3 regions of the Mesorhizobium sp. M0478 genome follow, and region 3 is predicted to be linked to each of the others. Evidence: predicted binding sites of a transcription regulator. Region 3 holds the regulator's gene; each other region holds the start of a gene.
The links. Region 3 encodes LexA, which represses DNA repair genes until DNA is damaged. Its sites were predicted from a motif close to TGTTCNNNNTGTGTTCNG; they were not measured.
Positions count from the first base shown of each region.

Region 1 (3,274 bases), on a different contig from region 3:
GATGGCTGCCGCAGCCGCACATCATGCGGTCGCGCATCACCTTGGCGACGATCGAGGCGGCGGCGATCGATTGCGAGCGCTGGTCGCCCTTGATCAGCGCGCGGCCTTCGCAGAGGAGGCCCGGCGGTACATCGCGGCCATCGGCCAGCGCCAGCTTCGCCTGGATCGGCAGGCCGGCAAGGGCGCGGCGCATGGCTTCCAGGCTGGCCTTGAGGATGTTGCTGCCGTCAATGCCTTCGGCGCTGACCGAGGCGATCGACACGCCGAGCGCTGACCCCAGGATTTTCAGGAACAGCGCCTCGCGTTGCAAATGGTTGAGCCGTTTGGAATCGTCTAGCCCGTCGGGAATGTTGGCGGGATCGAGGATCACCGCCGCCGCCACCACCGGCCCCGCCAGCGGACCGCGGCCGGCCTCGTCCATGCCTGCCACCGGCCACAGGCCTTCGGCCATCGCCTTCGTCTCGAAGGAGAAGTCGGGCTTTTCGACGATTTCGAAAAGAAGCGGAGAATCGGAACGTGCGCGAGCCATGTTGCGGCGAGGTTCGCATCGGCTCCGATTCTCCGCAAGTCCCTCCAGGGTCGAGTGGGGCAAGACCGGGAGGGCACCGTCTGCAGGCCGGGGGACAGGCCGGACGGGATTCTTGGGTCGCCTGACAGCCACGAGGGCAGGGCAGGCGCTACTCTCAGAGCAGCATCAGCTGCTCGGTCGCCTTGGCGGCGGCGACAAACTGGTCGGTTCGGAGCGTGCGCCGCTCGGCGTTGAGGCCGAGCCGCTTGGCCGTGATCTCGAAGCGCCGGCCGATCTGCCAGGCATAGGGGCCAGCGCCTTTCATCCGCTTGCCCCATTCCGAATCATAGTCCTTGCCGTCGCGCATCGAACGGATCAGCGACATCACGTGCCGGTAGCGGTCGGGATAGTGGCGCAGCAGCCAGTCCTTGAAGATCGGCGCCACCTCGAGCGGCAGGCGCAGGATCACATAGCCGGCCTCGCGGGCGCCTGCGGCGCGTGCCGAATCGAGGATGCGCTCCATCTCCTGGTCGGTCAGGCCGGGAATGATCGGCGCCACCATGACAGAGGCCGGGATGCCGGCATCGGAAAGCTGCCGGATCGCCTCGAGCCGCTTGGTCGGCGTCGACGCGCGTGGCTCCATGGTGCGCGCCAGCATGCGGTCCATCGTTGTCACCGACAGGGCCACCTTGGCCAAGCCCCGTTCGGCCATGCGCGACAAAATGTCGATGTCGCGCGTCACCAGATGGGATTTGGTGACGATGCCGACCGGATGGCCGCGCGCCTCCAGCACTTCGAGGATCTCGCGCATAATCCGGTATTGTTTCTCGATCGGCTGGTAGGGATCGGTGTTGGTGCCGATCGCGATGGTGCGCGGCTGATAGCCATCCTTCGACAGTTCCTTGTCGAGCAGCCGCGCCGCATCCGGCTTGGCAAACAGCTTCGCTTCGAAATCCAGCCCCGGCGACAGGCCCATGAAGGAATGCGTCGGCCGGGCGAAACAATAGACACAGCCATGCTCGCAGCCGCGATAGGGGTTGATCGAGCGGTCGAAGGAAATGTCGGGCGATTCGTTGCGGGTGATGATGGTGCGCGGCTTCTCGACCTGCACTTCGGTCTTGAACGGCGGCAATTCCTCCAGCGAATTCCAGCCGTCGTCGAACACATGCCGGCTGACCGGCTCGAACCGGCCGGATGGGTTGATGCCGGCGGAACGGCCGCGGTTGCGATCCGGACGGACGCGCATGCCGCTCTGTTCGATCATCGCATTGGCCATCTCGGCTCGCCCTGCTCCGAAAGCAGCAATGTCCGCACGCACGATATGTTCCATTTTGGCCCTTTCCCAAGGACTGTCGGCTGGCTGTCGAATCGCTCTGTTCATGAAAATAATCCTATTTCGTCGATGAGAACAAAGCAAGAACTTTTTCGTTGGGCCATACACAACTGGCGCTGCGCCGGGCTTTCCGCTATTCGGCTAAAAATGCTCAGCGTTCTCATCGAAACCCGGGATGACGAAGAAGGCCTTGCCCGCACGCTCGCCTCGTTGATCGGCGGCGCGGTCGAGGGCGTGGTGCGCGATGTCATCGTCTGCGACACCGGCTCGACCGACCAGACGCATCGGGTTGCCGATCATGCCGGCTGCCACTTCGTGGCCGGCGGCATTGCCGCGGGAATCAGGCAGGCGAAGGGTGACTGGCTGCTGTTTCTGGAACCCGGCGCAAGGCTGGCGGAGGGCTGGATCGACGACGTTGTCGCTCACACGGCGCGGCAAACCATGCCGGCGCGCTTTTCCCGTGCGCGCGGCAGCCGCACGCCGTTCCTGTCACGGGTGTTTTCGGGCAACCGGGCGCTGGCCGAAGGGCTGGTCATCAGCAAGCGCCAGGCCGCTGCCCTGTCGAAGAACGCGCACAGCGCCGAAGCCCTTGCGCGCGGTCTCGCCACCAGGCGGCTCGACGCCGAAATCTGGCTGGCGCCGAAGAAGTGATGTTTCTCCCTTTTCCCGTTCCCAGGGAGAAGGGTGCCCGAAGGGCGGATGAGGGGCAGCGTCGGCGTCTCATCCGCATTGGCACGGTCGCAGCACCATCCCTCTTTTTCGCCGCAAAAAGCTATTGTGCATTGCACAAAAGCTGACGCGGGATTAGCATTCCGTTGATGCGTGATATCGGGGTTTGGGTAGTGCCGGAGCGGTAAGCAAGCGCCGCGTCATCGTTGCTGCCGTTCATATCTGAGGACCCCGATGAACCTTTCGTCCCCTGACAAATCCGGCGCCCCCAGTCTGGAAGCCATTGCCCGCAACGGCAGCCTGCTCCGCCGCATTGCGGTGCGTATCCCGACCTATCTGTCCGACCTGCGCGAAAATCCCGCATGGCTGCCGATGTTCGTGCTTGCCCGCACCATGCCGGCGCGCAAGCTGCACTGGCTTGGCGCCAAAGCCGCGCGCCCCGCGCAGAGTGCCGGAGCGACGATGTTCAGGGGCGTCGACCTCAAGTCGATCGTCGCGGCGCTGCGCACCGATGGGCTGTTCTCCGGACTGGTCCTTCCGCAGGCAATCCACGAAGAGATCGCCAGCTTTGCTCAGAGCACGCCGTGCTTCGGCAATTTCGACCGCCGGCTCGAATTCATGCCCGGAGAACACGCAGAAGCCGAGAAGCGGTTCGGCCGCTCTTTGCTCAGCGGACACTATTTCGAGCGCATCCTCGGCTGCAAGGCGGCACTCGCCATCCAGAACGACCCGCTGCTGCTCGACATCGCCCAGCACTATCTGGG
Region 1 covers NZ_JAMYRH010000003.1:139,158-142,431, reverse strand. The annotation lists gene rnhB (ribonuclease HII) at 1-529, opposite strand, end outside; gene NKI64_RS08640 (PA0069 family radical SAM protein) at 684-1,838, opposite strand; gene NKI64_RS08635 (glycosyltransferase) at 1,989-2,492, shown strand; gene NKI64_RS08630 (hypothetical protein) at 2,745-3,274, shown strand, end outside.
Region 1: a site for LexA is predicted at 1,913-1,930, ahead of NKI64_RS08640 (PA0069 family radical SAM protein). Genes of this name have one in related genera too.

Region 2 (3,274 bases), on a different contig from region 3:
GAGCTCTGGGCGATGATCGAGACGCCCAAGGCCATGCTCAACATCGGCGCCATTGCCGAACTCGGCCGCGACCCGGCCTCGCGCCTAGCTTGTTTCCTGGCCGGAACGAACGATCTGGTCAAGGAAACCGGCATTCTGGCGACGCCTGATCGGCGCTACCTCGTGCCTTGGCTGATGCAGATGGTGCTGGCGGCGCGGGCCGGCGGCATCGACATGCTCGACGGCGTCTCCAACGATTTTCGCGACCTCGACGCGTTTGCGCGCGAATGCACGGAAGCCGCTGCCATGGGGTTCGATGGCAAGACGCTGATCCACCCCGCCCAGATCGAAACCGCCAACCGAGCCTTTGCGCCCGCGCCCGAAGCCTTGGCCCAGGCGCGCGCGGTGAAGGATGCCTTCGCCTTGCCGGAAAATGCCGGCAAGGGCGTGATTGCTTTGAACGGCAGGATGGTCGAGCGGCTGCACCTGGCGCAGGCCGAGAAATTGCTGGCGAAGGCCGCCGCCATCGGCGCATGATCCGCCCCGAAAAGACGAACTCACGACAGGATCTGACCCATGAGACTTTACCGCTTTTTGTCCGCCCCCGACGATTCAACCTTCTGCCACAAGGTGACCGCGGCGCTGAACAAGGGCTGGCACCTGTACGGCTCGCCGACCTACGCCTACGACAAGAAGACCAAATCGATGCGCTGCGGCCAGGCGGTGGTGAAGGATATCGACGGCCAGGAATACGGGCCGGATACCAAGCTGAGCGACTGGTAGGCTTTGCCAGGCACGGACGCAGGCTGTGTCGAGATTCAGGTCAGGCCGAGCCGAGAACAGTGGTTTCCGAGAACCGGAGCGGAGCGTACTTAAAGTACGCGAGCACCGGAAGCGCAGGAAGCTGCCGTTCGCAGGCCGGCTCGCCACCTGAATATCGCACAGCCTTACTCCGCCGCCTCTTCAAGCTTTTCCATATCGTCGTCCGACAGGCCGAAATGGTGACCGATCTCGTGGATCAGCACATGGGTGACGATGTCGCCCAGCGTCTCTTCGTTCTCGGCCCAGTAGTCGAGGATGGCGCGGCGGTAGAGGGTGATGCGGTTCGGGCCTTCGCCGGTCTGCGGGTTCCAGCGCTCGGCGATGCCGCGGCCCTCGAACAGGCCGAGCAGGTCGAACGGCGTCTCCAGCGACAGATCGTCCATGATCTCGTCGGTCGGGAATTCGGCGATCATGATGACGATCTCGCCGGTCAGCTTGCGAAAATCGTCGGGCAGATGTGCGTACGCCTCCAGCGCCAGAAACTCGATCTCCTCGATCGAAGGCGAGAGTTCATCGTGCCAGGTGCGGGTCTTGTAGATGCGGGCCATGCTTTGTCCTTTGATCCGGCATATAGGCTTTCCCTCCGGACTCGGCAAATGGACGGGTACCTGGCCAATTCTTTGCGCCGAATGGCTGCGACCAAAGTCCAAGGTTGGCCTCGCCACCTTTGATCAAGGAATAAATTCCTTCTGACTCCGCTTGACTCTTTCGGCACCCTCTGGAATCTATAAGAACATAACAGGAACAATTATGAGAGAAATTGACCGTCATGGCGACATCAGCCGTGGCGCGGGAGACTGTTTTTGCCCTGCGCCGCCAGATCGCGAAGATCGAGGGAACGCTGCCCGAGCGCCTGGCCGCGCCGGCCGGCGAGCGACCTCGTGCGCGCGCTGACAGCGCTATCGGCGGTGCGCCCGAACCTAATGCCGATGTCACCATCATCCGGCGCGGGCTTGCCGTGGCTTCGCCGAATGCTTTCCTGGCGACCGGCGTCGAGCACCTCGATGCGGCGCTGAGCGGCGGCCTGCCGAAAGCCGCCTTGAGTGAAATCCATGGCCTTGAGACCCGCAATGCCGGGGCCGTCGCCGGCTTTGTGCTGTCGCTTGTCAGCCTGATCCTCAAGGGCCAGCCCTTGCCCGTGCTGTGGATCGGCACATCGGAGATTTTTCGCGAGGCCGGCTTTCCCTATGCCAGGGGATTGCAGGGCATGTTCGGTATCGCACCGGAGCAATTGCTGTTTTCCGAGGCGCCGAAACTCACCGATGCGCTGTGGGTAGCCGAGGAGGCCGCGAAGATGACGGCGCTCGCCGCAATCATCCTCGAAATCCGTGGCAGCCCGCAGCGGCTCGACCTCACCGCGACGCGCCGGCTGCACGCGCGCGCCCAAAACGCCGGCCGGCCGGTGTTCCTGCTGCGCCAGGCCGGCGAAGCCGAGCCGACCGCCGCCCCGGTGCGCCTCATCGTGTCGGCTGCACCAGCGGCGAGCCGCCGGACGATCGCCGGGTCGCTCGCCGGCTCGATCGGCCGGCCTGCCTTCACCGTCAGCATCGGCAAGAGCCGCACCGCTCTGCCTGGACAATTCACACTGGAGTGGAACCCCGATGAACACGCATTCGAAGAAAGAAAGCCCCGCGAAAAACGGGCAGAGAATTCTGTCGCTGTGGTTCCCGCATCTGGCGGCAGAACGGATCCTGCGCCAGCGCCTGGGACGGTCGTGGCGTTCCCGGCCTTCGGATCATCTGCCGCCATCTCACCCACCGCTCGTGATCAGCCATCGCGACCGCAACGCCCAGCGCATATCGGCCCTCGACGAGCGGGCTGAGGCGCTGCATCTGAAGCCTGGCATGGGCATTGCCGATGCGCGCGCCATGCATCCCTCGATCGACATCGTCGAGGCCGATCCGGACGCCGATCGCCGGCTGCTCGAAGGCCTCGCCGACTGGTGCGATCGCTATACGCCGCTGGTGGCGCTCGACGGTACTGATGGCCTTTATCTCGACGTCACCGGCTGCACGCATCTGTTCGGCGGCGAGCGCGCCATGCTGGACGACATCCTTGCGCGGTTTTTCCAGCAGGGTTTCGATGTCCGCGCAGGGTTGGCCGCGACGCCGGGTGCAGCCTGGGCGGCGGCGCGCTTCTGCGGCAACCGCATCGTTGTCTCCGGCGAGGAGGAAGCGCTGCTCGCCCCCTTGCCGCTGGCGGCACTGCGCATCGAGGCCGATATCCGCGCCAGCTTGGAAAGCGTCGGCCTGCGGACCGCCGGCGCGGTCATGGCAGCGCCGCGCGCGCCGCTCGCCCGTCGCTTCGGCCCGACCTTGCTGTTGCGGCTCGACCAGGCGCTCGGCCGCCTCGACGAGGCGGTATCGCCGCGCCTGCCCGTGGCCCCGCTTTCGGTCGAACGCCACCTGGCCGAGCCGGTCGTGCTGACCGCCGAGATCGAACGGCTGGTGCTCTTGCTGGCGGTGACGCTGAA
Region 2 covers NZ_JAMYRH010000008.1:641-3,914, forward strand. The annotation lists gene NKI64_RS19310 (HpcH/HpaI aldolase/citrate lyase family protein) at 1-516, shown strand, start outside; gene NKI64_RS19315 (DUF1737 domain-containing protein) at 556-762, shown strand; gene NKI64_RS19320 (metallopeptidase family protein) at 927-1,349, opposite strand; gene NKI64_RS19325 (ImuA family protein) at 1,571-2,623, shown strand; gene NKI64_RS19330 (DUF6504 family protein) at 2,565-3,274, shown strand, end outside.
Region 2: a site for LexA is predicted at 1,531-1,548, ahead of NKI64_RS19325 (ImuA family protein). Genes of this name have one in related genera too.

Region 3 (3,274 bases):
GCTTCGATTGTAGCGAGATCGGGTGTCGTGCTCATGATCCGGCGCCCCTCCATGGACAAACGCGCGCGGCGGAGCCTGCCGCCCAAACATGCCGGCGATCTTGAGTGGTCGCCCTTGAACTGTCAAACATTATATATAATTCACCCATTGAAAGGCTTTGATATATAATGATCCGCCGAGCGTTTATGTCTGATGGATCACGATGCTGGATGACGAGCAGACCTCGAGGACGGAAGCGGCCTATCGCCTGCTCAGGCGCGATATTCTTGCGACCCGGCTGGCGCCTGCCGCGCCGTTGAAGCTGAGCACGCTGCGCAACACCTACGGCATCGGCTGGACGCCGTTGCGCGAGGCGCTGTCGCGGCTGGAGGCGGAACGGCTTGTGACCGCCATCAGCAACCGCGGGTTTGCGGTCGCTCCCGTCTCTCGGGCGGAGCTCGAGGATTTGGCGCGTGCGCGGCTGGTGGTCGAACTGCCCCTGCTGGTGGAATCGATCGAGGAGGGCGATCGTGAGTGGGAAGACGCGGTCGTTGCCGCCCACTATCGTCTCTCACGGTGCGGGTCTGTTCTCGACGATCCATCGGATGATGCGGTCGACGCGTGGTACGAAAAACACGATGCCTTCCATGCGGCGCTGCTCAGTGCCGCGACATCCAGCTGGCTGCTGCGCTTCAATGCGACGATTTCCGACCAATTGCATCGCCATCACCGCTTTCTGGGTCTGGCCCCGACGCTGCGCGCCGCCGCCGGCCGCACGGATGGCCACCGGAAGGCCGTGGCGGCCCTGCGCGACGCCGTGGCGATCGAACACCATACCGCCCTGATGGAAGCGGCCCTCGATCGCGACGTCGAACGTGCGAAAACTCTGATGACCGCTCACATCGGCTACACGCTGCAGGTCTATGCCCAGAGTGAACCCGGCGCGGATGCTGCGCAGCCCCGTCCGAAAAGGAAGCGGCGATCGTAGCCGACGACGCAGGGCACTTTGTCTTCGTTTCACCCCGTTGCCGGCCAACGACTACGAGCGCCGCTCGCGGTGCCGAACGTCACGCTGAACAAAACGTCAACACATTCATTAAACTTTAAAAGGTTGCGGAACACAACTGGAACAGATAGTGTTTGTTCTGGGTTTGTTTTTTCTGATTCTGGTTTCAGAACCCTTGGGGGCCGCGATGCTGACGCGCAAACAACATGAGCTTCTGATGTTCATCCATGAACGCCTGAAGGAGAGCGGAATCCCGCCGTCCTTCGACGAGATGAAGGAAGCGCTCGACCTCGCCTCCAAGTCCGGCATCCACCGCCTGATCACGGCGCTTGAGGAGCGCGGTTTCATTCGCCGGCTGCCGAACCGGGCGCGCGCGCTGGAAGTGCTGCGGCTGCCCGACTCGATCGCACCAGGCCTCAATGCGGCGAGGAAGTTTTCGCCGAGCGTCATTCAGGGCAGTCTTGGTCAAACCGGCCAAGGGCAAGGCGGCCAAGGACAAGGCGCGTTGGGCCAAGGCGGTCTCGGCCGCCAGATCAAGCCGGGCTCGCCGTCGCGTTCGATGTCGGCCGGCAATGACGATGCCGTTTCCGCGATTTCAATCCCGGTTATGGGACGCATCGCCGCCGGCGTGCCGATCGACGCCATCCAGCATCAGACCCATTCGATCTCGGTGCCGCCCGATATGATCATGGGCGGCGAACACTACGCGCTCGAGGTCAAGGGCGATTCGATGATCGAGGCCGGCATTTTCGATGGCGACACGGTCATCATCCGCAATGCCGACACAGCCAGCCCCGGCGAGATCGTGGTGGCGTTGGTCGACGATGAGGAAGCGACCCTGAAACGCTTCCGCCGCAAGGGCGCCTCGATCGCCCTGGAAGCCGCCAACCCGGCCTACGAGACCCGCATTTTTGGACCGGACAGGGTGAAGGTGCAGGGCAAGCTTGTCGGATTGATCCGGCGCTACTGAGCCGGCTTGGGTTTGTACTTTTCACGCTGGTTGTAAGGCGGCAGGCCGCGCGCTTCGCGGGAGAAGCGGCGTTGCTCGTGCCAGGGGCGATACGGCTTGTCGACGGCGAAGCGGATGGTTGGCGCTGCAGCTGCCGATTGCGGATCGAAGAAGACGGCGGCGCTGCCGTCGCGGGCCAGCTGTTTCTTCGTCACGACCAGCACCAGCGGGTCGCGGCACGGATTGTAGGCGGTGGCGTCATCGATGACGATCAGGCTCGCGAAGGCACAGGCCGGCCGCGCCGTCTTGCGGTCTTTCGCAAGCGCTACAATGGCTCCGGAAGGGTGCCGGGCGATACAGAGATCGCCGGTGCAATAGAAGGGCGAGCCGGGCGGCAGATCGAGCGGATCGAGATCGAACCGCGTATCTGTTGACTCGAAAATCTCAGGTGGGATAATGGTTTCGGCCCGCAGCGCCCGTTTCCAATTGTCCGTGGTGAATTCGTTGGAGCGTTCGCGGTTGAGGGCGAGTTCGCCGCCACCGATCGGCATGGCCACCAGATGCGCATCCTCGGATATGAGCACGTCGGGCGTAAGCACCTGCGGCACCGTCAACAGGCCGGCCAGCGCGAAAGGCACGGCCGCCAACCTGAGCCAGGTGGTGGCCATGGTGGCGATGACGAGGGCGACCGCCACCAACAGCACCGAGCGGATGGAGATCAGCCCGACGGCGTCGACCGGCGAGCGCTCGGAAATCCAGGCCGATATAGCGATCATCGCCATCAGACCCTTGCCCATCACATAGAGGAACGGCCCGTCGGCGCCGAACGGCATCGCCAGTGCGCTGAGCACGGCAAAAGGCATGACGATCAACGAAACAATCGGCATCACGGCCAGATTGGCGATCAGGCTGAGCGGCGACACACGCTGAAAATGCCAGATGGCGAACAGCAAGGTTGCACTGCCGGCGATGATCGAGGTCATGGCGAGGCCGCCCATGGCCAGCGCGAATTTTCGCGACAGGAAGCCGACGAAGGAGCGCTTTGCCGGCGGCGTTCTCACCTTGTCGGCGCGGTAATCGGCCCAGCCGGCATAGGCGCCGACAAGGGCGGCGGTGGCGGCAAACGACATCTGGAAGCTGGGACCGACCACCTCGTGCGGCGACACCAGGATGACGGCAATGGCGGAGATCGCCAGATTGCGCATGGTGAGTGCGGCGCGATCAAACAGCACGGCGACAAGCATGACCGCCAGCATGATGAAGCTGCGCTCGGCGGCAACCACGACGCCTGAAATAACGAGATAGGCGGCGATCGAGACAAGCGCTGCCGCGGCCGCATA
Region 3 covers NZ_JAMYRH010000012.1:16,675-19,948, reverse strand. The annotation lists gene kynU (kynureninase) at 1-35, opposite strand, end outside; gene NKI64_RS24405 (GntR family transcriptional regulator) at 203-967, shown strand; gene lexA (transcriptional repressor LexA) at 1,173-1,955, shown strand; gene NKI64_RS24395 (ComEC/Rec2 family competence protein) at 1,949-3,274, opposite strand, start outside.